One region of the Niveispirillum sp. KHB5.9 genome, then DNA from elsewhere that is predicted to be linked to it. Evidence: predicted binding sites of a transcription regulator. Region 1 holds the regulator's gene; each other region holds the start of a gene.
What was found. The regulator LexA, encoded in region 1, represses DNA repair genes until DNA is damaged. The targets are predictions, from matches to a motif close to ATGTTCTANTTTGGTTC.

Region 1 (9,719 bases):
AACGACACCTACATGCTGGAACGGGTGGAGGTGGTGAAGGGTCCGGCCTCCGTGCTCTATGGCCAGGGCAGCGTCGGCGGTGTCATCAACCTGACCTCCAAGCGCCCCGGCTTCACCGCGTCGAACGAGGTGCTGCTGTCCTATGGCAGCCATAACCGCAAGCAGGCGCAGGTCGATCTGACCGGCCCGGTGGATGAGGCGGGCACCCTGGCCTTCCGCGTCACCGGCCTGTTCCGCACTGCCGACACCCAGGTCGATCATGTCGATGATGATCGCTGGTTCATCGCCCCGCAGCTGACCTGGCGGCCCACCGACCGCACCGAAGCCACCATCCAGCTGTACCACCAGAAGGACGACACCGGCCTGACCACCCAGTTCTTCCCCTGGTCGGGCACGCTCTATGACAATCCCAACGGCAAGATCGATTTCGATACCTTCATCGGCGAGCCGGCCTTCGATGATTTCAAGGCCGAACAGACCAATGTCTCCGCCTTCCTGGCGCAGGGGATCACCGACTGGCTGCAGGTGCGCCAGAATTTCCGCGCGGCGTGGAGCGAAGTCACCTATCAGACGATCTATTCCAACTCCTTCTCCAACCCGCTGAACCCGTTCCTGTCGGCCGGCCAAGCCGGCTATACCGGGCCGCAGCGCAATGTCACCCGCTATCTGTCCGGGACATATCCCGACGTGCGCATCCTGTCGTCGGACACCCAGCTGCAGGGCGACATCAATACGGGCACGATCAGCCACATGCTGCTGGCCGGCATGGACTGGCAGGATTACCGGCAGGAGTTGGAACAGATCACCAGCCGCCTGACCAGCGCCATCGACCTGTTCAACCCGGTCTATAACGCCAACTTCACCGCGCCGGCCCGCACCAAGGGCAACACCGCCGAACAGAAGCAGATGGGCTTCTATTTCCAGGACCAGATCAAGTGGGAAGGCTGGAACCTGCTGCTGGGCCTGCGCCATGACAGTGCCAAGTCCAGCACCCTGACCCCGGCCGGCGTGAAGACCAGGAAGAAGGATGACGCCACCTCCTACCGCGCCGGTCTGCTGTACGAGGCGACGGGCGGCATCGCGCCCTATATCAGCTATTCGGAAAGCTTCCTGCCCGTGGCCGGCACCAACCTGGCCGGCGTACCCTTCGATCCGCAGATCGGCAAGCAGTGGGAAGCCGGCGTGAAGTGGCAGCCGCAGGCCGACATCCTGGTCACCACCGCCATCTTCGACCTGCGCGACACCAACCGCGTCACCACCAGCCCCACCAACCCGCTGGACCGGGTGCAGACGGGTGAGATCAAGGCCCAGGGCTTCGAGTTCGAGGCGCAGGCCACCGTGGCCGAACTCTATACCGTCACCGCCAGCTATACCTATACCGACGCCAAGACGTCGAAGAGCAATGTGGCGACGGAGATCGGCAAGCCGGCCAGTTCCACCCCGCGCCATCTGGCCTCGGCCTTCATCACCCGCACCTTCCCGCTGGAAAACGGGGCGGAAATCAAGGTCGGCGGCGGCGTGCGCTATGTCGGCAGCCAGACCGACCAGAACAGTGCGCGCACCATCATCATCAATACGCCGGCCAACACGTTGGCCGACCTGATGATGTCCTACAATTACGAGGCCTGGCGGCTCAGCCTGAACGTCACCAATGTGACGGATGAGAGCTATATCTCCACCTGCCTGGCGCGAGGCGGCTGCTTCCTGGGCTCGCGCCGTTCCATCGTGGGCACGGTGGGGTACCGGTTCTGACGCAAAGGAGGGGTCGGGTTGCGCATTTGGGCAGGCCCGACCCCGGCCCCCTGCCTTGACTCTGCGGGCATTTCCGCCTAAAAGGCCGGACCATTTTCAACGGCGTACAGCACCCCTGGAGGCTGGCGCCACACCCGGACCCGACGCGGGGCAACCGCGACCGGGTCTTTTTTCGTACTAGGAGAGTACCATGACCCAGATTATCGCGCTCGCCGCCACGGCTCGCGACCGGGCCGGAAAGGGGACCGCCCGGGCCACGCGTCGTGCTGGTTCGATTCCGGCTGTGATCTACGGCAACAAGGAAAAGCCGGTGATGATCGCCCTGGATACCACGAAGTTCACCCGTGAGATCCATCGTCCGGGCTTCTTCACCCACCTGTTCGACATCACGGTCGACGGCCAGACGCACCGCGTGCTGCCGCGCGACGTTCAGCTGGACCCGGTCTATGACCGTCCGCTGCATGCCGACTTCCTGCGCGTCAGCGACACCACCGAGATCACCCTGAAGGTGCCGGTGGAGTTCGTGAACGTCGAGACCTGCCCCGGCATCAAGAAGGGTGGCGTCCTGAACGTCGTCCGTCACGATATCGAGGTCTTCGCCAAGGCTTCCGACCTGCCGGAAAAGATCGTCGTCGATCTGGCCGGTTTCGAGGTCGGTGCTTCGGTCCACATCTCCTCGGTCAAGCTGCCGGAAGGCGTGCGCCCGACCATCACCGATCGCGACTTCACCGTCGCCACGATCGCCGCGCCAACCGTCAAGGCCGACGCCTGATCATTTGATCGGTGACCACGCGTTTCCGGGCCCGCCCCGGAAACGCGACGGCGGCAATGCCGCCTGAGGAACTGAATTACGGAACCTGATAATGCGCCTGCTGGTCGGACTGGGCAATCCTGGCCCGGAATATGAGCGGCACCGGCACAATGTCGGGTTCATGGCCGTGGATGAAATCCATGGCCGCTACGGCTTCAGCCCCTGGAAGCGGCGCTTCCAGGGGCTGGTCGCCGAAGGGATCGCAGGCGGCGAAAAATGCTTCCTGCTGAAACCCCAGACCTTCATGAATCTGTCCGGCCAATCGGTCGGTGAAGCCATGCGCTTCTACAAGCTGACGCCCGACGACACCATCGTCCTGCATGACGAACTGGACGTCTCCCCGGCCAAGATCCGGGTGAAGCGGGGCGGCGGCCATGGCGGGCATAACGGCCTGCGTTCCATCGACGATCATATCGGCAAGGAATATTGGCGCGTGCGCATCGGTATCGGCCATCCCGGCGAAAAGGATCGGGTGCATGGCTGGGTGCTGGGCAATTTCGCCAAGGCCGACGAGACCTGGCTGCCTACCCTGCTGGACGTGCTGGCCAAGGAACTGCCGCTGCTGGTCAAGGGCGAGCCGGAGAAATACGCCTCCCGCGTCGCAGCATTGACCAGCTCGCCTAATACCAATTCTCGATGAGTTGGACTCATCGGGAATTGGTTCGGCGGCGACTGCCGCCGCGCGCCTCGTGGCGCGTAGCCAAGCCGCCGGATGGCGGCGCCGGCCCCTGAAACGAAGCAGCCCCCTGCGAAAGGTTGAACCTTCCGCAAAGGGCTGCGCGTAGGGCAAACCCATGCCAACGGTCATTGTCCATGACCATTGAAGGCCGGCAGTCGCCGGATGGCGGCGCCCGGCTTCTCTAGGGAACGTCAAGCTTCGACCAGAGGGGTGAAGCCGCCCCAGAACATGCGCTTGGCATCGAACGGCATGTCATTGGGGTCGCACTTGATGCGCGGATCGCTCATCACCTTGGCGTTGCAGGCGTCGCGCACTTCCTTGGACGGGTAGGTGATCCAGGCCAGGACCACCACCTCATCCTCCGTCAACTGCACGGAACGGGGGAAGGACGTGACCTCGCCATAGGCGACATCATCGGCCACGCATTCCACATAGGACAGCGCGCCATGATCCTTCCAGACCTGGGAAGCGACCGTGGCCAGTTCCTTGTAGGCGTCCAGCTTGTCCTTGGGCACCGGCAATACGAAACCGTCGACATACATGGGATCCTCCTGCGTTTGGTTATCCATACCACTACCAAGTTCCGATCAACTGGCTGATCGGAACTTGATACGGCGGCGACTGCCGCCGCGCCGCATATGCGGCGTAGCCAAGCCGCCGGATGGCGGCGCCGGCGACTGAGGCCCGGTGATCGGTGACGATCACCGGGAACTGATATAAGACGATGGTGCCTTGTGGGTTCCGACAGGAGGCATGAAATTTTTTTGTGACTACGCTGCCCTGCTCTATCGCCGGCCACCCGACAGGCAGCCTTTCTCCACCGACTGCGCCGCCAATTCCTGGAACCGCGCCAGATAGCGCCCGTCCCCGGCCATGGCCGGGTCGCGGATCGTGTCGGCGTTCAACTGGCGCATTTCGTCATCGATGCGCTGACAGGGGCTGGCGCAACCCGACAGGACCGGCGGCAGCAACAGCAGCGGCAGAAGCATCAGACGGAACAGGGTGGGCATGAAGGGGCCATCCGGACATGGGGCGGAAAACCCGAAGCCTGCCTGTCCGACCGGGCGAAAGCACGGCCGCCCGGTGACGGGATTGGGGCAGAGAGGCCCCTGCCCCAATCCCCCTATCAATAGCGGCGGATCAGGCCCACCAGCCGGCCCTGCACATTCACCCGGTCGGAACCGAACACCCGCGTCTCGTAATTCGGGTTGGCCGGTTCCAGGGCGATGGAATTGCCCTTGCGGCGCAGGCGCTTCAAGGTGACTTCCTGCTGATCGACCAGGGCCACGACGATGGTGCCGTTCTCCGCCGATTCACAGCGCTGGATGACGACGGTGTCACCATCCAGGATGCCCGCCTCGACCATGCTGTCGCCCGCAACTTCCAGCGCGTAATGATCGCCGGCGGCCAGCATGGAGGCCGGGATGTCGATGGTGACGGAATTGTCGCGCATCGCCTCGATCGGCAGACCAGCCGCGATGCGGCCGTAAAGCGGCAGGGCCACCGCGTCGGCATCGTTGCTGGCCGGACGGCCGGGCAGGCTGTTGCGGAAATCGCCGCGGATGACATTGGGCTTGAACCGGGGGGAAACCTCCTGCGCCGGCGGCGGGGCCGCGACGGGAGCCGCCGTGGCGGTCGCCTTGGCCTTGGGCGCCGGTTTCTCCGGCAGGCGCAGTACCTCCAGCGCGCGGGCGCGGTGCGGCAGGCGGCGGATGAAGCCCCGCTCCTCCAGCCCGGTGATCAGGCGGTGGATACCGGATTTCGACTTCAGCCCCAGGGCGTCCTTCATTTCGTCGAAAGAGGGAGAGACCCCGCCCTCGTTCAGGCGCTCGTTGATGAAGAACAGCAATTCCTGTTGTTTGCGCGTCAGCATGACATCCCCTCGCCCCGCAACGGCCGCCGTCCATCCGGCGCCATCGATGTGACCGCGATCACTATAGAACAATCCCGGAACGCCAATCAATGTTCTATTTTGGTTCGTATTGGATCAGCACGGGAAGGGCGTATAAGGAATGATATTTCTCCTATTGGGAATGACTGTTTCAAAGTCGTTTTGACACTATCGCCTTCGTACTATGGACAATAGAGTTTAATATGATTATAAATCGCAAACGGCTGATGGAAGGCGCAATATTTCCGCCAGCACATGACAAGTCGATAACATGGCGATTGGAGCGGGTATCTTCCTATTGAAAACAATGGGAAATCCACCGGATCGAACGTTGTTTCCATAAGGAAATTCTGACATGCGGCGATTAATACCTTTTCAGCATACCCGCTTATTATCGGCCATGCGCGATGCCATCAACAGATCCCAATGCGTCATCGAATTTGATTCAGACGGCAACATATTAGAATTCAATCAAATTTTTCTCTCCACATTCGGATACGCCGTGGGAGAATTGAACGGAAAACACCACCGTATGTTTTTACGCCCGGTCGATCATCAGGGATCGGATTATCAGCAATTCTGGGAAAGGCTTCGCCACGGGCAATCCCATACCGGCGTCTACCGGCGCCTGACGAAATCCGGGCAGGAATTGTGGTTGCGCGCCACCTATATCCCCGTTCTGGACGCTGATGGGCGGGTGACCCGGGTGGTCAAGCTGGCCAATGACATCACCGATGCGGTCCGCCGCAATGTCGACATGGCCGGCCAGGTCGCCGCCATCCACCGCACCCAGGCCGTCATCGAATTCACGCCGACAGGCGAAATCCTGGCCGCCAACGACCATTTCCTGTCGACCCTGGGCTATCGGCTGGACGAGATCAAGGGCGGCCATCACCACCGGTTCGTGCCGGCCGAAGAGCGTGGCACGCCGGAATATGGCCGTTTCTGGGAACGGCTGGGCAATGGGGAATTCTTCAGCGGGGAATTCCGGCGCGTGGCCAGGGATGGAAGCGACGTGTGGATCCAGGCCACATATACGCCCATCCTGGATGAGGATGGCAATGTCACCAAGGTGGTGAAGTTCGCTTCCGATATCACGGCCCAGAAACAGATCGCCGCCGATTGCGCCAGCCAGCTGGACGCGATTTCGAAAAGCCAGGCGGTCATCGAATTCAACCTGGACGGCACGATCCGGACGGCGAACGCCAACTTCCTGTCCGCCATGGGTTATCGGCTGGAGGAGGTCCAGGGCCGTCACCATGCGCTGTTCATGCCGGAGGCGAACCGCGACAGCGCCGAATATCGCGATTTCTGGCGCCGGCTGGCCCAGGGTGAGTATCAGGCCGGCGAGTTCAAGCGCGCGGCCAAGGGCGGGCGCGAGGTATGGATCCAGGCCTCCTACAACCCGATCATCGGTCTGGATGGCAAGCCCTACAAGGTCGTGAAATATGCCAGCGACGTGACGCGACAGGTGCTGGCCCGCCAGCGCAGCGAATATGTGCGTTCCATGATGGAAAGCGTGGCCTCGGGCGCGGAGGAGATGAACGCCTCCATCCGCGAGATCGCCGACAGCATGGCCAAATCCCGCGACGAGGCCGAAGCCGCCAACCAACGGGTGGAGGATGCCGGCGCGGTCACCGCACGGCTGACCAGCCTGTCGGACAGCATGGTCGACATCGTCAACCTGATCACCGGCATCACCAGCCAGATCAACCTGCTGGCGTTGAACGCCTCGATCGAGGCGGCACGCGCCGGTGAGGCCGGCAAGGGCTTCGCCGTGGTCGCGCAGGAAGTGAAGAGCCTGGCCAACCAGGCCCGTGCCGCCACCGACCGCATCGCCGTGGATATCGGCGGACTGCGTGACACAGCCGGGCAGGTGGTCAGCACACTGGGTGGCATCCGCGATGCCATCGGCCAGGTGAATGACTATGTCGGTTCCATCGCCGTGGCGGTGGAACAGCAGAGTGCCGTGGCCAACGAAATGTCGTCCAGCATGCAGCGCGCCGCCGAGGAGGCTGCACGCATTGGCGCTTGAGAGTGGTTTTCGCAACCGCAAGCCACTCCGGCGGCGACCGCCGCCGCGCCGCACGTGCGGCGTGAAGCCAAGCCGCGGATGCGGCGCCGGCGTCTGAGGAACAAAAGGACTTACAGCGCGTCCAGCGGCATGATCCGCACCCGTTCGCCTGCCTTCACCGGCGGCGCATGCGGTGCGCGCAGGATTAGGCAGTCGGCCCAGGCCAGCCGGCTCAACATGCCGCTATCCTGCTTGGGGAACGGTTCAGCCACCAGCCGTCCCTCCGCATCGGTCGACAGTTTGGCGCGCACGAAATCGGCGCGGCTGTCATTGGCCCCCATGTCGCGGGCCAGCACCGCATCGCGCAAATCGTCATCCGACGGCAGCCCCTGCATGGCCAGCAGCAGCGGGCGCAGGAACAGCCAAGCGCAGACCAGCGAGGAAACGGGATTGCCCGGCAGACCCATCATCGGCACGCCATGCATCTGCCCGAACATCAGCGGCTTGCCCGGCCGCATGGCGATTTTCCAGAAATCCAGCTGAAGGCCCGCCGCGCCTAAGACGGAGCGGACAAGGTCATGCTCCCCCACCGACGCCCCACCGATGGTGACCAGCAGGTCGGTGCCCGACGCGGCGGAAACCAGGGTGGACAGGCTGTCGGCACTGTCGCCGGCAATGCCCAGATCCACCGGCTCCCCGCCCAACTGCCGCACCAGGGCCGCCAGCGCCAGGGAATTGGAACTGACGATCTGGCCCGGCGCCAGCGTGTCACCGGGCATCACCACCTCATCACCCGTCGCCAGGATAGAAACGCGGGGACGGCGGCGCACGCGCAGCCAGGGTACATTCATGGCCGCCGCCAGCGCCACATCGCGCACCGTCAGCCGGCGGCCGGCGGGCACACCGACATCACCAATGGCGAAATCCTGCCCCGCCGGGCGGACCCAGCGGCCGGGACCACCGCCATCCTTGCATGTGACGGTAGCACCATGATCGTCGGCATCCTCCTGCACCACCACCGTGTCGGCCCCGTCCGGCATGGCACCGCCGGTGAAGATGCGCACCGCCTGTCCCACCTGCACGGTGCCCGCAAAGGGCCGGCCGGCCGGCGCCTCGCCAATCCGGGTCAAAGTCACCGGGAACGACACGATATCCGCCGTACGCACGGCCCAGCCATCCATGGCGCTGACCGCCGTGGGCGGATGGGTGACGCGCGCCACGACATCGGCGGCCAGCACGCGGCCCAGCCCCTGGGTGATCGGCACCTGTTCAGCGGGCAGCAGCTTCGCCGCCGCCAGGATGCGCGCGCGGGCTTCGGAAAGCGGGATCAATCGGATGCTCCGTTGCACAATAGACGCGACATATTGGGGCATATATCACGCGGGGCAAGCGGTGGAATCCTGATAATTCCCCGATGAAGCCCTCAGGCCGCCGGCCCCACATAGGTGCCGGACTTGCCGCCTTCCTTGTAGGTCAGGTGGATGGCACCAATGACCATGCCCTTATCCACGGCCTTGCACATGTCATAGATAGTCAGGGCCGCCACCGACACGGCGGTCAGCGCCTCCATCTCCACGCCCGTGCGGCCCTTCAGCTTCACCGTCGCTTCGATATGAACGCGCGACGCCGCTTCATCGATGGTGAAATCGACCGTCACCTTGGACAGCATCAGCGGATGGCAGAGCGGGATCAGGTCCGGCGTCTTCTTCGCCGCCATGATCCCGGCCAGCCGCGCCACGCCCAGCACGTCGCCCTTCTCCATCCCCCCATCGCGGATCAGGGCCAGGGTCTCCGGTTTCATCTCCACATGGCCGCGCGCCGTGGCGATGCGCACCGTCTCGTCCTTGGCCGAGACATCGACCATGGCGGCGTTGCCGGCCTCGTCGAAATGGGTCAGGGGATTGCTCATGCCGCCTCGATCATCGGGGTGGACAGAAGCGCCCGGGTCGCCGCCGTCACGTCGGGCTTGGCCATCAGGCTTTCACCGATCAGGAAGCGCCGCGCACCGGCCTGGGCCAGGCGGGTCAGGTCGGCCGGGCTGTGGATGCCGCTTTCCGCCACCAGATGCCGGTCGGCCGGCACCATGGCGGCCAACCGCTCCGTCGTCGCCAGATCGATGGACAGCGTCTTCAGATTGCGGTTGTTCACGCCCAGCAGGCCACCGGGCAGCTTCAGGGCCCGTTCCATCTCCGCCTCGTCATGCACCTCGACCAGCACATCCATGCCAAGGTCCACGGTGGCATCATAAAGCTCACGCGCCAACCCATCGTCCAGGCAGGCCATGATCAGCAGGATGCAATCGGCACCCAGCGCCCGGCTTTCCACGATCTGATAGGGATCGATCATGAAATCCTTGCGCAGCGCCGGCAATTCGACGGCAGCCCGCGCGGCTTGAAGGAACGCATCGTCCCCCTGGAAATAGGGCACGTCGGTCAGCACCGACAGGCAGGTGGCACCGGCATCGCGATAGGCCTTGGCCAGCGTCGGGGGATCGAAATCGGCCCGGATCAGGCCCTTGGACGGGCTGGCCTTCTTGATCTCGGCGATCAGGGCCCAGCGGCCGGCGGCGACC
Region 2 (9,719 bases), on a different contig from region 1:
GCCTTGCCGCGATAGCTGTCCAGCTTCAGCGGCCCACCCTCGATGGCGGTGAAACCATAATCATAGGCGCTGGCCGCCTGTGCCGGAACGCTCATGCCCATCACCCCCATCATCGCCAAGCCGCCGGCCAGGGCCAGGACGGCCCGCCGGCCAGCACGCATCGCCATTTCACCCATGATCCACCTTATCGGGAAGGGAAGTCCGGGGGAGAATGCAGCAGAGCCGGGGCCGGCGTCCAGTGATCAAAGCCGGGTCGCCACCTGACGGCCGCCACTATTGCGCGCCAGGCAGTTTTCCAGGGCAGTGGCGCGGGCCGTCTCGGCATCCGTGCCCGGCATGGAAGCCTGGATATAGCTGGCGCAGTTGGCAAAGTGGGGATGTTCGTCCGCCACTTGCAAAGGCGGGCTGACGGTGTCGGGCCCGGCGCAGGCGGAGAGCAGGAACAAGGTCGAGAGAACCAGGATCAAGCGGCCCATCGCCGCCTCCATCATCATGTCGTGGTGAACTGGCCGGACTATCTGCCGTGGCCCCTTGCCGGAAAGTGATCCGCCGCACAGATTGAAGGGCATGGCAGCCCAGAGGAGCCCGCGTGATGACCGACACAGCACCCCCGCAATGGCTGCTGACCACCGACAGCCGGCTGGTCATCATCGATGTGCAGGACCGGCTGCTGGCTGCCATCGACGGAGCCGATGCGGTGGTGGAAAACTGCCTGAAACTGGTGCGCACGGCGCAAAGGCTGGGCGTGCCGGTGGCGGCGACGGAACAGAATCCGGCCGGCATCGGCCCTACCACCGCCCCACTGGCGGCGTTGATCCCGCTGCGCTTCGGCAAGGTGCATTTTTCCGCCGCGCGCCAGGGGGATTTCCTGGCCTGGGCGGCCGGCGGGGGCACGGTGCTGCTGGCCGGAACGGAGGCGCATGTTTGCGTGTTGCAGACCGCCTTGGGCCTCAAGGCGCTGGGTCTGCGGGTGGGCGTGGTGATGGATGCGGCGGGATCGCGCCAGCCCGCCAGCCGTCAGGCCGCCTTCGACCGGTTGCGCGCCCACGGGGTGGAACTGGTCACGGTGGAAATGGTGCTGTTCGAATGGCTGGAACGCTATGACCGGCCGGAATTCAGGGAAGTGCTGCGGCTGATCAAATGATATGGCTTTTCCTGTTCCTCAATCGCCGCCGGAACGGCTTCCGGCTAACCGGAAACCGTTCTAGAACAGTGACAATTGCCGCACCGGTGCCGCCGGCACCCTGAATTTGGAGCAATCCATCTCCCAACGCCGCCGGTCCAGGCCGAGGCGTTTAATGGCCAGCCGGAAACGGCTGCGCAGCAGGTCGGCATAGGCGCCGGTGCCCTTCATCCGCGTGCCGAATTCCGACCGGTACAGCGCCCCGTCGCGTGACTGGCGGATCAGTGACAGCACCCGTTCCGCCCGGTCGGGATAATGCGTGCGCAGCCATTCGCCGAACAGGTCGGCAATCTCCAGCGGCAGGCGCAGCAGGATATAGCTGGCGGCCGTGGCCCCGGCATCGGCCGCCGCCTCCAGAATGGCTTCCATCTCATGATCATTCAGGGCCGGGATCATCGGGCTGGTCAGCACCGCTACCGGCACGCCGGCCCCGGTCAGGGTCCGCACGGCCTCCAGTCGTTTCCCCGGCGTGCTGGCGCGCGGTTCCATGGTGCGGGCCAGATCACGATCCAGGCTGGTGATCGACATCGCCACATGCGCCAGCCCGTCCGCCGCCATGGGCGCCAATATGTCCAGGTCGCGCAGGACATTGGCCGATTTGGTGATGATGCTGACCGGCTGGTTGAAATCGCGGCAGACGGAAAGGATTTCGCGCGTGATCCCTTCCTCCCGCTCCACCGGCTGATAGGGATCGGTATTGGCACCCAGGGCCAGCGTCCGACAGACGTAGGAGCGGGAGCGCAATTCGCGGGCCAGCAGTGCCGCCGCGTCGCGCTTGGCGAACAGCTTCGTCTCGAAATCCAGCCCGGGCGACAGGCCCAGATAGGCATGGGTGGGCCGGGCGAAGCAGTAAACACATCCATGTTCACAGCCGCGATACGGGTTCACCGAACTGTCGAAGGGAATGTCGGGGCTGTCATTGCGGCTGATGATGCTGCGCGCCGCGTCGGCCATGACGATGGTGCGCAGCTTCTCCGGCAGGCCCCCGTCACAGCCCCAGCCATCATCGATCCGCACCCTTTGTTCGCGTTCGAACCGGGAACCGAGATTGCTGACGGCGGCGCGTCCCCTTGTCGGCTGTGGCGACAGTTCATCCACCGTTGCCTCCTGGCCGGAAATGGAACATAAAGTGAACATATCAGGCGGGCGTCGTCCGGCAAAGCGCTTTCGTGACGGGGTGGAGATGGTGCTTGCCCGCCGCCCCGCCGGGCCTATCCTATGCGCCTGATCCACCGGAACCCTGAGGATGGACCCATGAGCTACATGCCCGCCGCCAACCGCTATGAAGGCCAGATGCCCTATCGCCGCTGCGGGAAAAGCGGCATCGACCTGCCGCTGATCTCCCTGGGTCTCTGGCAGAATTTCGGCGGCACGGATATCTATGAGACGGGGCGCGCCATGCTGCGCCGGGCCTTCGACCGCGGCGTCACCCATTTCGACCTGGCCAATAATTACGGCCCCCCGCCCGGTTCAGCGGAGGAGATGTTCGGCCGGGTGCTGGCAAGCGACCTGAAGCCCCATCGCGACGAGCTGATCATCTCCACCAAAGCCGGCTGGGACATGTGGCCCGGCCCCTATGGCGGCATCGGCGGCAGCCGCAAATATCTGGTGGCCAGCCTCGACCAGTCGCTGAAGCGCATGGGGGTGGATTATGTCGACATCTTCTATTCCCACCGCGTCGATCCCAAGACGCCAATGGAAGAGACGATGGGTGCGCTGGCGCATCTGCACCGGCAGGGCAAGGCGCTTTATGTCGGCATTTCCAGCTATTCACCAGAACTGACCCGCAAGGCGGCGGCAATCCTGGCGGCGGAGCGGGTGCCCCTGTTCATCCACCAGCCCAATTATTCGATGCTGAACCGCTGGATCGAGAACGGGCTGCTGGACACGCTGGCCGATCTGGGCACCGGCTGCATCGCCTTCTCCCCCCTGGCGCAGGGGCTGCTGACCGACCGTTACCTGTCGGGCGTGCCGACCGGCAGCCGGGCGGGCAAGGAAGGTTCCTTCAAATCCAGCATGATCAGCCCGGACAATCTGGCCCGCATCCGCGCACTGAACGACATCGCCAAGGCAAGGGGACAGAGCCTGGCGCAGATGGCCATCGTCTGGGCGCTGCGCGATCCGCGCGTCACATCGGCCCTGATCGGCGCGCGCAATGTGGAACAGCTGGACAATTCGCTGGACGCGGTGGGCAACCTGTCCTTCACGGTAGAAGAACTGGCCGCCATAGACACCCATGCCCAGGATGGCGGCACAGACCTGTGGCGGGGGTCTTCGTCATTATAATTTCCCTCGGGCACCCCAGGGCCTATCGACTTTGTAGAATTATATCCCTCGTCATCCCGGCGAAAGCCCATAGGCGCTAACTTAGGCAATTGAGCAGACCAATCCCGCCCTCACTACCGTCACCCCGGCGAAGGCCGGGGCCCAAATCATAGAGCAAAGCGCTTGTCACTTGGGCCCCGGCCTTCGCCGGGGTGACGGTAGAAGGGGCTTCCACGACAGGGCAAACCTCTTAAGTTAGCGCCTATGGGCTTTCGCCGGGATGACGAGGGAAAGGTCAATTCAGGAAACTCACGCCGCAACAGCGGTGATCGCGGCCAGCGTCGCCTTGGCACCGTCGATGGCGGCGGCGCGGGCGTCGGGGCCATAGCCGATCTTTTCCGCATGCACGAAGGTCACATCGGTGACGCCGATGAAACCGAACAGCTGGCGCAGATAGGGTTCCTGGAAGTCGATTTCCTTGGCCGGGCCCTCGCTGTAGAGCCCGCCGCGCGCCTCGATCACGATGGCGTGCTTGCCTTCCAGCAGACCCTTGGGGCCGGCTTCGGAATAGGTGAAGGTCAGGCCGGCGCGCAGCACATGGTCGAACCAGGAGCGCAGGACGGTCGAGACGCCGAAATTATACATGGGCGCGCCGACCAGGATCACATCAGCCGCCTTCAGCTCCGCCACCAGCTTGTCGGACAGGGCGCGGGTGGCCTTTTCCGCCGCCGTCACCGGCTCCCCGCGCAGGCCGGCCAGGTTTTCCGCCGTCACATGCGGGACGGGGTTCAGGCCCAGATCATGGCGGGTCACGTTGGCGGCCGGGTTGGCGGCCAACAGGCCGGCCAGCGCCTCGCCCACCAGCAGCTTGGTGACCGACGCGTCACCGCCGGCCGAGCTTTCAATCACAAGAATGTTGGTCATCTTCGTTTCCGTTCGAAGGAAGGAGTGCATGTGCGATAAGTTGGCGTTGCAGGATCGGCGACACTAGTGGCCAATCCTGGGAAAGACTGTTGCGGAATCGGGAACAGCCATGGTCGAGCTGGATGATGTGCGGGCCTTCGTGGAGGTGGTGGAGGCCGGGGGCTTCAGCCGGGCGGGGGAGCGGCTGGGCATTTCCAAATCCCTGCTGAGCCGGCGGCTGGCGCGGCTGGAAGCGCAGCTGGGCGTGCCACTGCTGGCCCGTACCACGCGCGGCGTGTCGATCACCGATGCCGGCTCCCGGTTCAAGCCGCATGCCGACCGCATGGTGGCGGAGATGCAGGCCGGCATCGATGCCATCACCGCCGGCTGTGGCGCGTCCGGCCTGCTGCGCATCGCCGCCCCGCTCAGCTTCGGGCTGACGCATCTGGCGCCGCTGCTGGCGGAACTGGCCCTGGCCCACCCGCAGCTGGAAATCCGCACCAGCTACAGCGACCGGCATGTCGATATCGTGGGCGAGGGGTACGACGTCGCCGTTCGGCTGGGTCACCTGCCCGACAGTTCGCTGGTGGCGCGGCGCATCGGGCCGGTGCATGGCGTGTTCGTGGCCAGCCCCGCCTATCTGGTCAAGGCCCCGCCCCTGGAGAAGCCGGAAGACCTGGAACGGCACGCGGCCGTGCACCAGGGCGACGAGGTCTGGCGGCTGCGGGATGGGGAGCGGGAGGTCGCGGTGCGTCCGCGCGGCCGGTTCGTGGCCGACAATGGCCAGGCGCTGCTGACCGCCGTGGTGGCGGGCCTGGGCGTGGGCCGCCTGCCGGCCTTCTTGGCGGGTCCCGCCATCGGGCGAGGGGAGCTGGTCTATCTGCTGCCGGGATACCCGATCCCGGAGGCCAGCCTCTATCTGCTGCGCCCACCGCCGGCAGCACAGATGCCCACGAAGATCAGGGTATTGATGGACGCGCTGGTCGAACGGTTCGGCCGCGACCGGAGTTGGGAAGGCTGCCCGAATACGAGGTGAGTTGTAGGTCAGGTCGAGGGCGCAAGCCCGAGCCCTGACATCTGCAAGCCGCACCGTCGCTTGTCAGGGCTCGCCTAAGGCTCGACCTGACCTGCGGCGGATGAGCAGGGTTTAATTATTGATCCGCGCGAATTCGCGGAAGGTCACGGCGATCTTGTCCTCCACGATCGTCACCTCGCCCCGCGCCACCATGCGGCCGGACACGACGATGTCGGACAGATCGTCGATCTTGCGGTCCAGCTCCACGATGGCGCCGCGGCCCAGCTTCAGCAGGTCGCGCACGCGGATGAAGGAGGTGCCGAGCACGACACTCATCTCCACCTCCGTGTCATAGACGGCGGAAATCTCCTGCTGTTCAGGGAGCGAGCGGACGGAACCGCCGCTGGCCATCTCGCCGAACATGGCATCGATATCGTCCTGGTCGGGCATGTCGCTCCATCCCGGTAAGCCTGTACCGGGATTCACCCTAGCACGGGTGCCGGCCTTCGTGCAGCGACAAAGGCGGCCGCTTCCTGCCAGGGCGCGAGTGAGAAGCTGCCCCGCGCCTGACCGGAGGGGGAGGGGAGGACGAACAGGGCGATGCCTTCCCAGTCATCCGTCTGACGCCCCCAGGACAGGGGTGCCTTCGGTCCCAGGAACAGCCGGGCACCGTTCTTGCTGGTAAAGGCGATGGCGGCCGGACGGTGGGCGCGCATCTTGGCGGCAAAGCCGGGAATATCGAACCCGTCCGCCGTCAGGTCGACATCATTGCCGATCTCTACCTTGTTCAGGTCGGTCAGGCCCAGGCCCAGTTCGTTCATGCGGATGAAGTCGGATGCCCGCCAACCGTCGGGCACCAGGCCCGTGCGCGCCAGCGTCGGCCAGAAGGCGTTGCCGGGATTGGCGTAATACGCCCCCTTGGCGGCGGAGACGCGGGACGGGGCCGTACCGCAGAAGACGAGGTGGAGGCCGGGGGCCAGGATATCGGGCAGGATCATGATGGGCGGCAGTATTTGCCGCTCCCGATCATGGCGCAACAGGAAACCGCGGAACTCCGCCATTCCCCGACAGTTGGCACGCCCCTTGCTTTTAGTTCTGGCGAGCAACGGCCCACCGGCCAGCATGAGGAAGTCACCGCGATGGAAAATTCACTCTACATCACCCTGTCCCGCCAGGAAGCCCTGCGCCGGCAGCTGGACGTGGTGTCGAACAACATCGCGAACATGAACACCACCGGCTTCAAGTCGCAGCGCATGCTGTTCCTGGAATATATGGAGCGCCCCGACAAGCAGGGCGACCGGATGAGCTTCGTCCAGGATTACGGCCTGCTGCGCAACACCGAGGCCGGTCCGCTGACCGTCACCAACAATGAGCTGGATGTCGCCTTGCGCGGCGAGGGTTATTTCGCTGTCGAAACGCTGAGCGGCACCCGCTATACCCGTGGCGGCGCCTTCCAGCTGAACAGCAACCGCGAGGTCGTGGACCATTCCGGCCTGCCGCTGATGGACACCAACAACCAGCGCATCGTGGTGCCGGCCGACGCCAAGGACATCCATATCGCCGGCGACGGTTCGGTCGGCACCGAGGCCGGCCCGCTGGGCAAGCTGAAGGTCGTCACCTTCGCCGACCAGCAGAAGATGATGGAACTGGGCGGTGGCCTGTATGAGGCCAACCAGGAAGAAATTGCCGTCGAACAGCCCGAGGTCACCCAGGGTACGATCGAAGGCAGCAACGTGCAGAGCGTGGTGGAGATGACGCAGATGATCGACGTGCTGCGCACCTACCAGAGCGTCCAGAAGATGATCGATACCGAACACGAACGCATCCGCGGCGCCATCGGCAAGCTCGCCCGCGTTCAGTAATCAAGCCAGCAGGAAGGATCAAAACCATGCGCAGCCTCTCCATCGGCGCCACCGGCATGCTGGCCCAGCAGCTGAACGTCGAAACCATCTCCAACAACATCGCCAACATGACGACGACCGGTTACAAGCGTCAGCGGGCCGAATTCCAGGACCTGCTGTACCAGAACCAGCGCCGCGTGGGCTCCACCTCGTCCGACGCCGGCACGATCGTTCCGTCGGGCATCCAGGTGGGTCTGGGTGTGAAGGCCGCCGCCATCTACCGCATCAACGAGCAGGGCAACATCAACCCCACCGGCAACACGCTGGACGTGGCCATCAACGGTCAGGGTTATCTGCAGATCCAGCTGCCCAACGGCGAGACCGCCTATACCCGCGACGGCTCACTGTCGCTGAACGCCGAAGGCACCATCGTCACGGCCGACGGCTACCAGGTGATGCCCGGCGTCGTGGTGCCGCAGAACACCATCGACATCACCATCAACCCGAACGGTGAGGTTCTGGCCAAGATCGACGGCCAGATCGAGCCGCAGAATGTCGGCCAGATCCAGCTGGCGACCTTCCCCAACACCGCCGGCCTGGAAGCCATCGGCGACAATTTGCTGCTGGAAACCCCGGCATCGGGTGCCGCCATCGAAGGCCCGCCGGGCGCCCCCGGTTTCGGCCGCATCATGCAGGGTGCCGTGGAGACGTCCAACGTCAACATCGTGGCCGAGATCACCCAGCTGATCACCGCCCAGCGCGCCTACGAAATGAATTCCCGCGTGATCTCCACCACCGACCAGATGATGCAGTCGGTCAGCCAGCTGCGCTGATTGGTTTTTAAGTTCCTGAAGCGTCGCCGCCGGGGCCTGACGGCCCTGCTAGGACAATTTTGCCCACCCCCGCCCGGAGTCCGTGCCATGACCCGCTTCGCCGCCCTGATGCTCGCCGCCGCCCTGCTGACCGGTACCGCCGCCGGGGCCGCCACGCTGAAGTCGGGCGCGTCGGTGATGGATGGGCAAATTCTGCTGGGCGACCTGTTCGACGGCCTGTCACCGGAACAGGCGGTGCATCCGATCCTGACCGCGCCGGAGCCCGGCCGCCGCGTCAGCCTGGACGCCCCCGCTTTGCAGCGCATCGCGTCGACCAATGGTGTCGACTGGCGTGCGGCGGGTGGTGCCGATCGCATCACCATCGAACGCGCCTCGGTGCAGGTGACCAGCGACGCCATCGTCGCCAGCCTGCGCCAGGCCTTGCGTGAAGCCGGAGCCGGCGACGGGGTGGATGTGCTGCTGGACAACCGCACGCTCAGCCTTTTCCTGCCGGCCGGCAACGATGCCTCCGTGCGCGTGGAAAATCTTGCCTATGATGCCCAGCGCGGTCGGCTGTCGGCGGAAATCGTCGCCCCTGCCACGGGCCAGGAACTGCTGCGCCAGCCGGTCGGCGGCCGTGCCGTGCACATGGTCGAACTGCCGGTCCTGGCCCGCCGGCTGAACACCGGTGAGGTGATCGCCGACGCCGACATCACCTATATCCGCCAGCCGCGCGACCGCGTGCAGGCCGGTGCGGTTACCGATGTATCTGAAATGATTGGCAAAACCGTCCGCCGCGCCGTGGCGCCGAACCAGGCCGTCTATGTGCGGGACGTGCGGGAACCGGTGGTCGTGGCCAAGGGCCAGGCCGTCACCATCCTGCTCCAGAGCAAGGCCATGACCCTGACGGCCTCGGGCAAGGCGCTTTCCGACGGGGCCCAGGGCGAGTTGGTACGGATTGTGAATACGTCCTCCAGCAGAGTGATCGAGGCTGTCGTGGCCGGTCCCAATCTGGTGACCGTCAACCCCGCCGGCCAAGGCATCGCCCCTGTCAGCCATGTGTCGGGCACGTCCAAGAAGGCGGCCCGGTAAGGAGAACCGAGATGTCCGCCCGTACCCTGTCGAGCCGTACCGCTTTCACCCGCACTGGCCGCACCGCCCTGCTGCTGTCGCTGACCGTCCTGCCGCTGACCGGCTGCGTCACCGACAAGCTGGCCGCCGTGGGTCAGACCCCGGCTTTGTCGGGCATCGACGATCCGTCGCGCGATCCCAATTACCGCCCCGTGCGCCTGCCCATGCCGGAAGCGCCGGTGCAGGACCGTCAGGCCAATTCGCTGTGGCGTGCCGGTGCGCGCGCCTTCTTCAAGGATCAGCGCGCCGCCCGCGTCGGCGACATCATGACGGTCAATATCCAGATCAACGACCGTGCCCAGCTTCAGAACAACAGCACCCGGTCGCGCAATGGCAGCGACAGCATGGGCATCCCCAACCTGTTCGGCCTGGAGGCCAGCACCAACAACATCCTGCCTAATACCGTGGACCCGGCCAACCTGCTGTCCACCTCCGGCACGTCGAACAGCACCGGCACCGGCACCATCCAGCGTCAGGAGCAGATCAACATGCAGGTGGCGGCCCTGATCGTGCAGGTCCTGCCCAATGGCAACATGGTGGTGAACGGCAAGCAGGAAATCCGCGTCAAT
Region 3 (9,719 bases), on a different contig from region 1:
TGGGCTCGTCCGGCGTGTCCACCAGGAACGTGTGCCGGGTACCGGGACCGCCTTCCACCGACAGGCGCCGCCCGTCACCACATAACCGGCACCCACCGTTTCCGTCACGCGGTGGCGGTAGCCGGCAAAGGTGTCGCGTTCCCAGCCCACTTCGGACGCGGCGTAGAAACGCGGATTGATGAAGTAGTTCGCCCCGTACCCGGCCTCGAATCGTTCCTTGGACGTCTCGCCTGCGGCGCGCTGCAGGTCCGCACCCGCCGTCACCTCATGCCGCCATTTCACCGTTTCCTTCAACAGGTCGACGCGCAGTGACAGGCTCTTGTCATCGCTGTTGCCGGTGGACAGCGACGCGCCGGCCTCCGCATCGCCCGACCATCCGGCGAACAGGCTGGAGGCCGCCTGACGCTTCACGGCGCGCTCGGCTTCCTTGCGGTCCTTGCGCAGGGCACCGGTCAGATCCAGGGCGGCACTGTCACGCCCGGCGGCCTGGCGCAGCATGGCCTCCACCCCGGCGGGCAATGCGGAATTCTGTGCGGCAACAGGGCTTACGACACAGGCGAAAAAAAATCAGCGCCGCGGAAAGCGGCGCTGTCTTGAACATCGACATTGGTAATTCGGTCTCCGACTATTCCAGCAGGGAACGCAGCATCCAGGCAGTCTTTTCGTGCACCTGCATGCGCTGGGTCAAGAGGTCGGCCGTCGGCTCGTCATTCGCCTCTTCAGCGATTGGGAACAGGGTACGGGCGGTACGGGCCACGGTCTCGTGGCCCGTAACAAGCTGCCGGATCATATCCTGGGCGTTGGGAACGTCGGGCTCCTCTTCCACCTTGGTCAGCTTGGCGAACTGGCCATAGCTGCCGGGCGCATGGAAGCCCAGGGCGCGGATACGTTCCGCCACCTCGTCCACGGCCGTGAACAGTTCCGTATACTGCGCCATGAACATGGCGTGCAGCGTGTTGAACATCGGGCCGGTGACGTTCCAATGGAAATTGTGGGTCTTCAGGAACAGCGTGTAGCTGTCCGCCAGCAGGCGCGACAGACCGTCGGCGATCTGGGCGCGGTTTTCGTCGGTGATGCCGATATTGATGGCGGGTGCCTTGGCCATTTTTTGCCTCTAGCTTGGTCTCGTGTCGAAGGACAGATGGGTAGTCTGACCGCAAAGCCAAGGGCATGCAAGGGGAGGATCGGCTTATAACCTGCTGAAAAATATGGGGGAGGCCGAAAGGCCGCATCTATGCGGTCCGGCCGTCCCCCAAGTAGCAGGGGCGTTACCACCCCCGTATGGCCCGGCTGAAGGCATGCGAATTCCCAGCCGGACCAAAGGTAAGCTGTCCCTCAATCGCCGGCGCCTACATAGGCGGGCTGGGGCTTACGCACCATGTGGCGCGCGGCGGCAGCCACCGCCAGAGCGGTTTTCCAGTCACTGGAAAACCGCTCTCGGGATCAAGCAGCCTGGCTGGTCGTGCTGCTGCTGTTGGCGCTGCTCTTGCTGGCATAGCTGTTGATGGCGGTCTGCAGCTGGCTGATCAGGGTGCTCAGCGGATCATCCTCATCCTCTTCACTGCTGGTGCTGCTGGAGAGCAGGCTGCTGACACTGTTGCTGTCGCTGCTGCCTTCGGCCTGCTGTCCGCCCTCACCGCCCGGCGGCGGACCACCCGGGGGCGGACCACCGGCCCCGCCACCCGGCGGCGGGCCACCGGGCGGGGGACCACCCGCACCCTGCGTGCCGCCGAATCCACCGGAGGATTCTTCCTGTGCGGCCAGCAGGGCGCCCTTGGTTTCCGAGCGCATGCTCTGGAACGCCGTCTCCATCTCCGTCTGGGTGAGGGAGCCGTCGCCATCGCTGTCCATCTTGGCGAACATTTCCTCGGCACTGGGGCGGTTGCCACCGCTCCGGCCGGCCTTGTCCGCATCCTTCGGTCCGGCCGCCTGGAATTCCTCCAGCGACAGTGCACCCGACTTGTCGGCGTCGGCCGCCTCGAACCGCTCCTGGGCTTTCTGCTGGCGGCTGACGCCGGCCGACGCATAGGCATTGCTGCTGATGCTGCTGATGCTGCTGATACTCATTAAGGTTGCTCCCTTCGGGTTTTGCCGGACCCATTCCTTCAACGGACGGGTCCGGCATCGCCTGTCGGCAGCTTTGCCAGGTTTTTTAGCCCCTCACATCACCGGCACGATACGCCGCACGATGCCGGCGGCGTTGACGGCGGCGGTGCGGGCGAAGGTGGGGAAATCCAGGTGACTGTCGCTGCCGGCCAGATCGGACAGGGCACGGACCACCACCAGCGGGGCGGCGAACCGGGCTGCCACCTGGGCCAGGGCCGCCCCCTCCATCTCCACCGCCTGTGCCTGGAACCGGGCATACAGGTCCTGACGCGTGTCGGCGCAGTTCAGGAAATGATCGCCGGTCAGCACCGTGCCGAAACGCCAGACCGGTACCCGCACCGATCCCGGCATGCCGGTCAGCGCAACCCCGTCCAGGGCCGTCGCGATGCGCGCCGCCATGCCATCGGCCAGCGGATAGCCATGGCTATCATCGAATCCCGGCAGCGGCGGCACGCCCGGCTGGTACGGCTTCAGCCGTCCGCCGGCCAGTGCCCCGTAATCATGCTGGACCAGCCGGTCGGCGATGACCACGTCACCCACTTCCAATGCCGGGTCCAGCCCGCCCGCCACACCGGAGAACAACAGGCCGCGCACACCGAACCGGTGCAGCAGCAGGGTCCCCACCACCGCGGCATTCACCTTGCCGATCCCGGCCTCGACCAGCACCACATCGCGTCCCGCCACCTGCCCGCGCAGGAAGCGGAACCCGGCCAGTTCCTCGGTGTCGCGATCATCGATCTCGTCGCGAAAATGCCCGATCTCCTCCGGCACCGCACAGATCAGACCCAGGGGAGCATCCATGCTCATAGCGAACCTCCCGCCCGCGGCCGGATATTCTTGGCAAGCGTGCGGATGCGTACCTCCAGCTGGGCGGCGCTGTAGGGCTTGACGATGAAGGCATCCACGCCCTGGGCGCGGGCGGCCAGCACATGGTCCTTGGTTCCGTGGCCCGTCTCCATGATGAAGGGCAAGTTGGGCCGCAGATTGCGCACCGATGCCAAAAGGTCCATGCCGTTCATGCGCGGCATCGCCCAGTCGCAGATGATCAGGTCCACCCCAGCCGGATCGCGATGCACGATGTCCAGCGCCTCCGACCCGTCATTGGCCGTCTGCACCTCGCGCACGCCCATCTGTTTCAGCACGTCGGCGATCCAGACGCGGGTCTGCTGCTGGTCTTCCACCACCAGGATGCGCAGGGACTTGATCGGGTCCTCCGGCATGTACATTCGGGTCATGCGCGTCTCCGCTTGGCCAGGGCATCCGCCACGGCCCGGCACAGGGTCTCAGGGTCGATGGGCTTGTAAAGCACGGGGATGTCGGGTGGCAAATCCTCAACCTCCACATGGCCGCGGCCGGGATATCCGGTCATGAACAGCACGACCACATCCGGGTCCAGTTCCGTTACCAGATGCGCCAGCCGCACCCCACCCAGGGCAGGCATCACCAGATCGGTCAGCAAGAGGTCGATGCCCCCCTCCTCGAACCGTTCCAGCGCCTCCACCCCGTCGGCGGCACGGCGCACCGCGTGGCCGTCGCGTTCCAGGAACCCCGACACCAGGGTAAGCAGTTCCGGCTCATCCTCCGCCACCAGGATGGTCGCCGGCCTCGCATCGGCCGCCGCGATCCGGGCGCTGGGCACCAGGGGAACGGTCGCCGCCGGTGCCGCCGACAAGGGCAGCCAGAGGGAGAAGCAGGTGCCCCGCCCCGGCTGGCTTTCCACCAGGATGGTGCCGCCCGCCTGCTTCACCGTGCCATAGACCATGGCCAGTCCCAGGCCCGTGCCCTGGCCCGGCGGCTTGGTGGTGAAGAACGGGTCGAAGATGCGGTCCAGCAGTTCCGGCGGCATGCCCGTCCCCCGGTCGGTGACCGACAGGATGGCGTAATCCCCGACCTCCAGCCCCGGCGGCGCCTGTCCTTCCACCTTTTCCAGCCGCACCGACAGCGGCCCACCGCCCGGCATGGCGTCACGGGCATTGATCGCCAGGTTCAGCAGGGCTTGGGCCGCCATGTCGGGATCGATGGCAACCCAGGCGGGCGCGTCCGGCACCTGCACCGACAGCTCGATCGTGGCCCCAAGCAGCGGCTTCAGCAGGAATTCCTGCCCGCGCAGAACCCCACCCAGGTCGATCACCTCCGTCCGCGCCACCTTCTGGCGGGAGAAGGTCAGCAATTCGCGGGTCAGGGCCGCAGCCCGTTCCACCCCCTGCCCGATCTTGGCCAGGTATCCGGCCTGCGCACTGTCCTTGGCCACGCCCTGCCTGGCCATGCCGGCATAACCGCCGATCACCGACAGGATATTGTTGAAATCATGCGCGATGCCGCCAGCCAGCTGTCCCAGCGCTTCCATCTTCTGGGCCTGGAGCAGCTGGCTCTCCAGCTTCTTCTGCTCCGTCACATCGGCGAACAAAACCACGAATCCGCCGCCCGGCATGGGGAAATGGCGGACCTGCAGCCAGGTGCCGTTGGGCCGCTGCCGCTCGTTGAAATAGATGCCGTCATGGCGGATGCGGTCGTAATCGGCGACGCTCTCCTCCACCGTCTCGCCCGGATATTCACCCTGCTGGGCCAGCAGGATCACCAGGTCGCGGTCCTTCAGCCCCGGCACCATGAAGCCCGGCGGGATGTCCAGCAGTTCCGATACCATGCGGTTGGCCACCAGCAGATGGCCGTCGGCGTCATAGACCTCGATGCCGATGCCGACATTGTCCATCATGCTGTCCAGGATGCGTGTCTTTTCCCATATCTCGCGCTCGGCCTGACGGCGTTCGGTGATGTCGCGCAGATAGGCGGTATAGCGCTGGCCCGGCCCCAGCGGCACCGCGGTGATGGCCAGTTCCACGGGGATCACTACCCCGTCGCGGCGCAGCGCCTCGATCTCCACGCGCCGGCCCAGCATGGTGCCGCTGCCACCATTCTTCAGCCGCGCCAAGCCGTTGTCATGGCCATCGCGATGCTGCGGCGGCACGATCAGGTCGCTCATCCGCCTGCCGACGGCGTCGCCCCGCTGCCAGCCGAACGTGCGCTCCGCCGCCGGGTTGAACTCCAGGATATAGCCGTCCTCGTCGATGGAAACGATGCAGTCCAGCGCGCTGTCCAGGATCGACCGGGCCCGCGCCTCGCTCTCGCGCAGGCGCAAGCTTGAGGCCGCCTCATGCGTGACGTCGCGGAACAGGCACATGACCAGCCGTTCCCCCCCACCCTGGAACGGCACGGCCGACAGGGCAACGGTCAGGTCGCGCCCATCCAGGCTGCGCAGATCGATGCGCATCTGGTGCAGCGGCTCCCCCCCTACCACCCGGCGCATCAGCATCTCGGCCAGGGGCCGCATCTCCTCGGTGGTGACATCCATGACGTTGAAGCCGGCCGCCGCTTCATCCGACCCGATGCCCAGAATGGCGCGCCCCGCCCGGTTGATGAAGCGGCCCCGCCCCTGTGCGTCATGCACGGCGATGCCGTCGGGTGACAGATCGACCAGCTGGCGATAGCGCTGTTCGCTGTCGCCCAGGTCCGACTCGCGGCGCTTCAGTTCGGTGATGTCGGTACGCATGCACAGGGTCCCGCCTTGCGGCAGCCGCTGGTCATGCACACGGATCCAGCGCCCGTCCGACAGCAGGAACTCCACCGGCACACCCGTGGGCTGGCGGAAATTGCGCATGCGGTCGGCGACATAGGCTTCCATGTCGCGGCCCTGGGCATGCAGATTGTCGCCCGCCTCGATGCCATAGCGCAGCAGCGTCTCGAACGACACGCCGGGCACCATCTGCGCCGCCGTGACCGGGAACAAAGCCTTGAAGGCGGGGTTGGCCAGGACCAGCCGTTCCCCGGCGTCGAACATCGCCACGCCGTCGGTCAGCATGTCGAAGGCCGTGGTCAGGCTGTTCAGGTCCAAGTCCGTCTCCGGCGATCATCATGGCGGGGCTGCAACGAGTGATGGTGCCCTGCCTGCCGCACCGGATCAAGCCGGCAGGGCCACGCCCACCCGCGCCACAACCCCGGCCCAGTCGCCGCAACCCTTCTGCCGGAACAGGCGCATGGACGGGTACCAGCCGGTCTTGGGCGATGCCTCCAGCCAGCGCCAGTCGGTATCCGTGGCGATCAGGGTCCAGACCGGCCGCCCCATGGCACCCGCCAGATGCGCCAGGGCGCTGTCGGGCGTGATCAGCAGGTCCAGGTGTGGCAGGATGGCGGCCGTATCGGCCCAGCTGCCGATCTCGGCGCCCAAGTCGGTGACATGGCCGGGCAGCTTGGTGTCGCGCAATTCCTCCCGCCCGCTGGCCACCTGCAGCGCATACCAGTCGGCCCCCGTCCGTGACAAAAGCGGCAGCAGCGACGCCAGCCCCGGCGTGCGCCAGAAATCCCCCGGATGGGCTGGGTTGCCGGCCCAGCTGATACCGATGCGCGGCCGGTTGCCCCGCCGCGCCAGCCTTTCACCCCAGATAGCGGTCAATTCCGCCTGCCCGGATATGTAAGGCCCCTCCCAGGGAATGGCGGATGGTTCCAGCCCCAGCAGGCCGGGCAGATCCAGCAGCGGCACCTGCATATCCACCGGCGGCACCTCGCCCCCCCGTTCCACCAATGTTCCATGCCGCCCATCGGCGAACAGGGGGCTCAACGCCGCCGGCGCCTCCAGCACCACCTGTGCCCCTGCCGCCATCAGCACGCGTACCAGACGCACACACATGATGGTGTCGCCGGCCCCCTGCTCGTCCCAAACCAGGATACGCCTGCCGACCGGGTTCTCCCCTTGCCAGACGGGTATCTGCTGATGCCGGGGTGGGCGGACGGCAACCGACCAGCGGTGGCGGTACCCCGCGAACCCCTCTCCCCAGCGCCCCAGCCGCAGCAGGGCCAGCGACCGGCCCAGCCCCGCCGCCGCATCACCCGGCGCCAGTTCCAGGCAGCGTTCGAACGCTGCCAGGGCACCGGCCGGATCGCCGGTCACCCGGCGCAGCAGGCCGATATCCCGCCAGACATAGGCGATGCCGGGCCCGCGCTCCGCCGCCACGGCCAGGTGGGCGCCTGCCTCGCCCGTCCGCCCCTCATGCAGCAGCAGGTTGGCCAGCGCGCAACGTGCGGGCACCAGCCCCGGTGCCGCCGCCACGGCGCGCGACAGCATTTCGTCCGCTTCCCGCGCGCGTCCGGCCCGCCGGGCCGCATCGCCCAGGCTCAGCAAGGCGATGGCATGGACAGGATCGGCCGCCAGCACCTGCCGCCACAGGGCCAGCGCCTGCGCCGCGTCACCCGTCGCTTCCGCCGCGCGAACCAGATCGGCAACCGCACTCACCATTGTTTCTCCGTCAGGGTCGGCTTGCCCTGCACCGTGCTGCTGATCGCCTCCGGCATGCGGACCAGCCGGTCGCTACGGATCACAGGCAGCGGGTCGGGATCGTAGATATCCTTCAGCCGGCGATATTCCTGGGCATGAAATTCCTGCTGTTCCTGGAAATCGGGTTCCCCGTCGCGGCGGCCCGTGACGATTACCTCCTGCTCCATGGCGGGCGGCGGCTTCGGCTTCTCCTGTTTGTTCTGCGCCCCGGCCGGCACGGTGCAGGCAAACGCCGCCAGGGCCGGCAGCAGCCAGCGCCCGGTCAAAGAGTGATTCCCGCCCGAAATCGACATGCCGTGGACCTGCCTGCCTTTATAGAGCCGCCAGCATAGGCGATTTCGCGCCCCATCGCATCTGAACTTTGTTCATGTTCTTACGGACAGGGCGGAACAAAGTGAACAGAATGAGAACATTTGCGCTTGGCGGACGAGAACAAAGAATGTACAACAGGTGCAGTTGAACGCGCATGCACATCCGTGCGAGAAGGAAGGGGACAATAATGTCGGCTGCTCCACTCCGTCTGGTTGAAACACCCATGGACAAACAAAAAGCTCTGGATGCCGCTCTGGGCCAGATCGAACGGGCCTTCGGCAAGGGCTCGATCATGAAGCTCGGTGCCAAGGAGGCATTGACGGAGACGGAGGTGGTTTCCACGGGCTCGCTCGGCCTCGACATCGCGCTGGGTATCGGCGGCCTTCCGCGTGGCCGCATCATCGAGATCTACGGGCCTGAAAGCTCGGGCAAGACCACGCTGGCCCTGCATGCCATCGCCCAGGCCCAGAAGAATGGCGGCGTCTGCGCCTTCGTCGATGCCGAACATGCGCTGGACCCCTCCTATGCCCGCAAGCTGGGCGTGGATGTGGACGAATTGCTGATCTCCCAGCCCGACGCCGGTGAACAGGCGCTGGAAATCGCCGACACGCTGGTGCGTTCCGGCGCCATCGACGTGCTGGTGGTGGACTCGGTCGCCGCCCTGGTGCCGCGCGCCGAACTGGAAGGCGAGATGGGCGACAGCCATGTCGGCCTGCATGCCCGCCTGATGAGCCAGGCGCTGCGCAAGCTGACCAGTTCCATCTCCAAGTCGCGCTGCCTGGTGATCTTCATCAACCAGATCCGCCTGAAGATCGGCGTGATGTTCGGCAACCCGGAAACGACGACGGGCGGCAACGCGCTGAAATTCTATGCTTCCGTCCGCCTGGATATTCGCCGCATCGGCGCCATCAAGGACCGGGAGACGGTGACGGGCAACCAGACCCGCGTGAAGGTGGTGAAGAACAAGATGGCCCCGCCCTTCCGGGTCGTCGAATTCGACATCATGTATGGCGAGGGCGTGTCGAAGGTCGGCGAACTGCTCGACCTGGGCATCCAGGCCGGCGTGGTCGACAAGTCCGGCTCCTGGTTCTCCTATGACGGGCAGCGCATCGGCCAGGGGCGTGAGAACGCCAAGACCTTCCTGCGCACCAACCCGGCCGTAGCCGACAGCATCGAACAGAAGATCCGTGCCAATGCCGGCATCGTGGCCGGCGCCATGATGGGCACGCCGGAAACCGACGGCGACGCCGCCAGCCCGGAATGATCCCGACAACCGCCCCGGAAGGTCCCCCTTCCGGGGCGGTTTGGTTTTGGGGTTACCACCGCCCTGTCGTCGCTGCCCAGCCCACGGCGATCGGCCGCCACACGCTGGGGCGCAGCAGTTCCGGTGCCAGCGGGTCGTACCCCGCCTTGCGCAGCCGGCCGAGATGATGACCGGCCAGCGTCGCCGGCAACAGGGCGGGCAATGCCGCCTTCGGCACCTGTCCGCGCAGGCGCCGTGCCTCGGCCAGCAGAGCATGGGCCGTATCGGCCACCCCTTCCACCACCTTGGCCAGACCCGGCTCCGGTTTCAGGTCGAACAGGGCCGGTTCCGTCACCCCGTTTTCCGCCATCAGCGTCAAAGGCAGGCGCGACCGGTGGCCGCGCGCCAGGAAGGGTGTGGCGCGCAGGATGCCGGTCAGGGCCCAGGCCGTGCCGACCAGCCTTGCCACCTCCATGGCCGTCTGGTCGCGCGCGCCCAGCACTTGGCAGGCCAGCCGGGTCAAAGGCGCGCCGGTCACCTGGGCGTAGCTGACCAGGCAATCTAGGTCGGCCGGCGCCTCGTCATCCAGATCGGCCTCGCGCCCATCGATCAGCAAATCGAACTGCGCACGGTCCAGCTGATGTCGGGCGATGGCGGCTGCCAGCGGCTCCACCACCTCATGCCGGCGGGGATTGCCTGCGAATGCACCCTCGATGCTCTCCCGCCACCATT

Region 2: ACM9HJ_RS17050 (PA0069 family radical SAM protein) is a predicted target of LexA. The motif match lies at 2,304-2,320, and genes of this name have one in related genera.
Region 3: recA (recombinase RecA) is a predicted target of LexA. The motif match lies at 7,829-7,845, and genes of this name have one in related genera.

Annotation. Positions count from the first base shown of each region.
Region 1 covers NZ_JBLTYX010000009.1:17,915-27,633, forward strand. The annotation lists gene ACM9HJ_RS15920 (TonB-dependent siderophore receptor) at 1-1,752, shown strand, start outside; gene ACM9HJ_RS15925 (50S ribosomal protein L25/general stress protein Ctc) at 1,943-2,524, shown strand; gene pth (aminoacyl-tRNA hydrolase) at 2,616-3,203, shown strand; gene ACM9HJ_RS15935 (DUF1428 domain-containing protein) at 3,434-3,784, opposite strand; gene ACM9HJ_RS15940 (hypothetical protein) at 4,028-4,252, opposite strand; gene lexA (transcriptional repressor LexA) at 4,369-5,115, opposite strand; gene ACM9HJ_RS15950 (PAS domain S-box protein) at 5,534-7,168, shown strand; gene glp (gephyrin-like molybdotransferase Glp) at 7,279-8,478, opposite strand; gene moaC (cyclic pyranopterin monophosphate synthase MoaC) at 8,571-9,056, opposite strand; gene trpC (indole-3-glycerol phosphate synthase TrpC) at 9,053-9,719, opposite strand, start outside.
Region 2 covers NZ_JBLTYX010000010.1:26,982-36,700, reverse strand. The annotation lists gene ACM9HJ_RS17065 (glutathione peroxidase) at 1-167, opposite strand, end outside; gene ACM9HJ_RS17060 (hypothetical protein) at 243-476, opposite strand; gene ACM9HJ_RS17055 (isochorismatase family protein) at 593-1,144, shown strand; gene ACM9HJ_RS17050 (PA0069 family radical SAM protein) at 1,205-2,281, opposite strand; gene mgrA (L-glyceraldehyde 3-phosphate reductase) at 2,438-3,469, shown strand; gene ACM9HJ_RS17040 (FMN-dependent NADH-azoreductase) at 3,758-4,372, opposite strand; gene ACM9HJ_RS17035 (LysR family transcriptional regulator) at 4,482-5,387, shown strand; gene fliN (flagellar motor switch protein FliN) at 5,499-5,816, opposite strand; gene ACM9HJ_RS17025 (mismatch-specific DNA-glycosylase) at 5,849-6,427, opposite strand; gene flgF (flagellar basal-body rod protein FlgF) at 6,506-7,228, shown strand; gene flgG (flagellar basal-body rod protein FlgG) at 7,255-8,040, shown strand; gene flgA (flagellar basal body P-ring formation chaperone FlgA) at 8,128-9,111, shown strand; gene flgH (flagellar basal body L-ring protein FlgH) at 9,123-9,719, shown strand, end outside.
Region 3 covers NZ_JBLTYX010000006.1:168,487-178,205, reverse strand. The annotation lists gene ACM9HJ_RS12920 (DUF481 domain-containing protein) at 1-498, opposite strand, end outside; gene ACM9HJ_RS12925 (DUF481 domain-containing protein) at 1-22, opposite strand, end outside; gene ACM9HJ_RS12915 (Dps family protein) at 626-1,105, opposite strand; gene ACM9HJ_RS12910 (EF-hand domain-containing protein) at 1,444-2,067, opposite strand; gene ACM9HJ_RS12905 (5'-methylthioadenosine/adenosylhomocysteine nucleosidase) at 2,161-2,913, opposite strand; gene ACM9HJ_RS12900 (response regulator) at 2,910-3,341, opposite strand; gene ACM9HJ_RS12895 (PAS-domain containing protein) at 3,338-5,995, opposite strand; gene ACM9HJ_RS12890 (tetratricopeptide repeat protein) at 6,062-7,393, opposite strand; gene ACM9HJ_RS12885 (hypothetical protein) at 7,387-7,698, opposite strand; gene recA (recombinase RecA) at 7,932-9,008, shown strand; gene ACM9HJ_RS12875 (phytoene/squalene synthase family protein) at 9,061-9,719, opposite strand, start outside.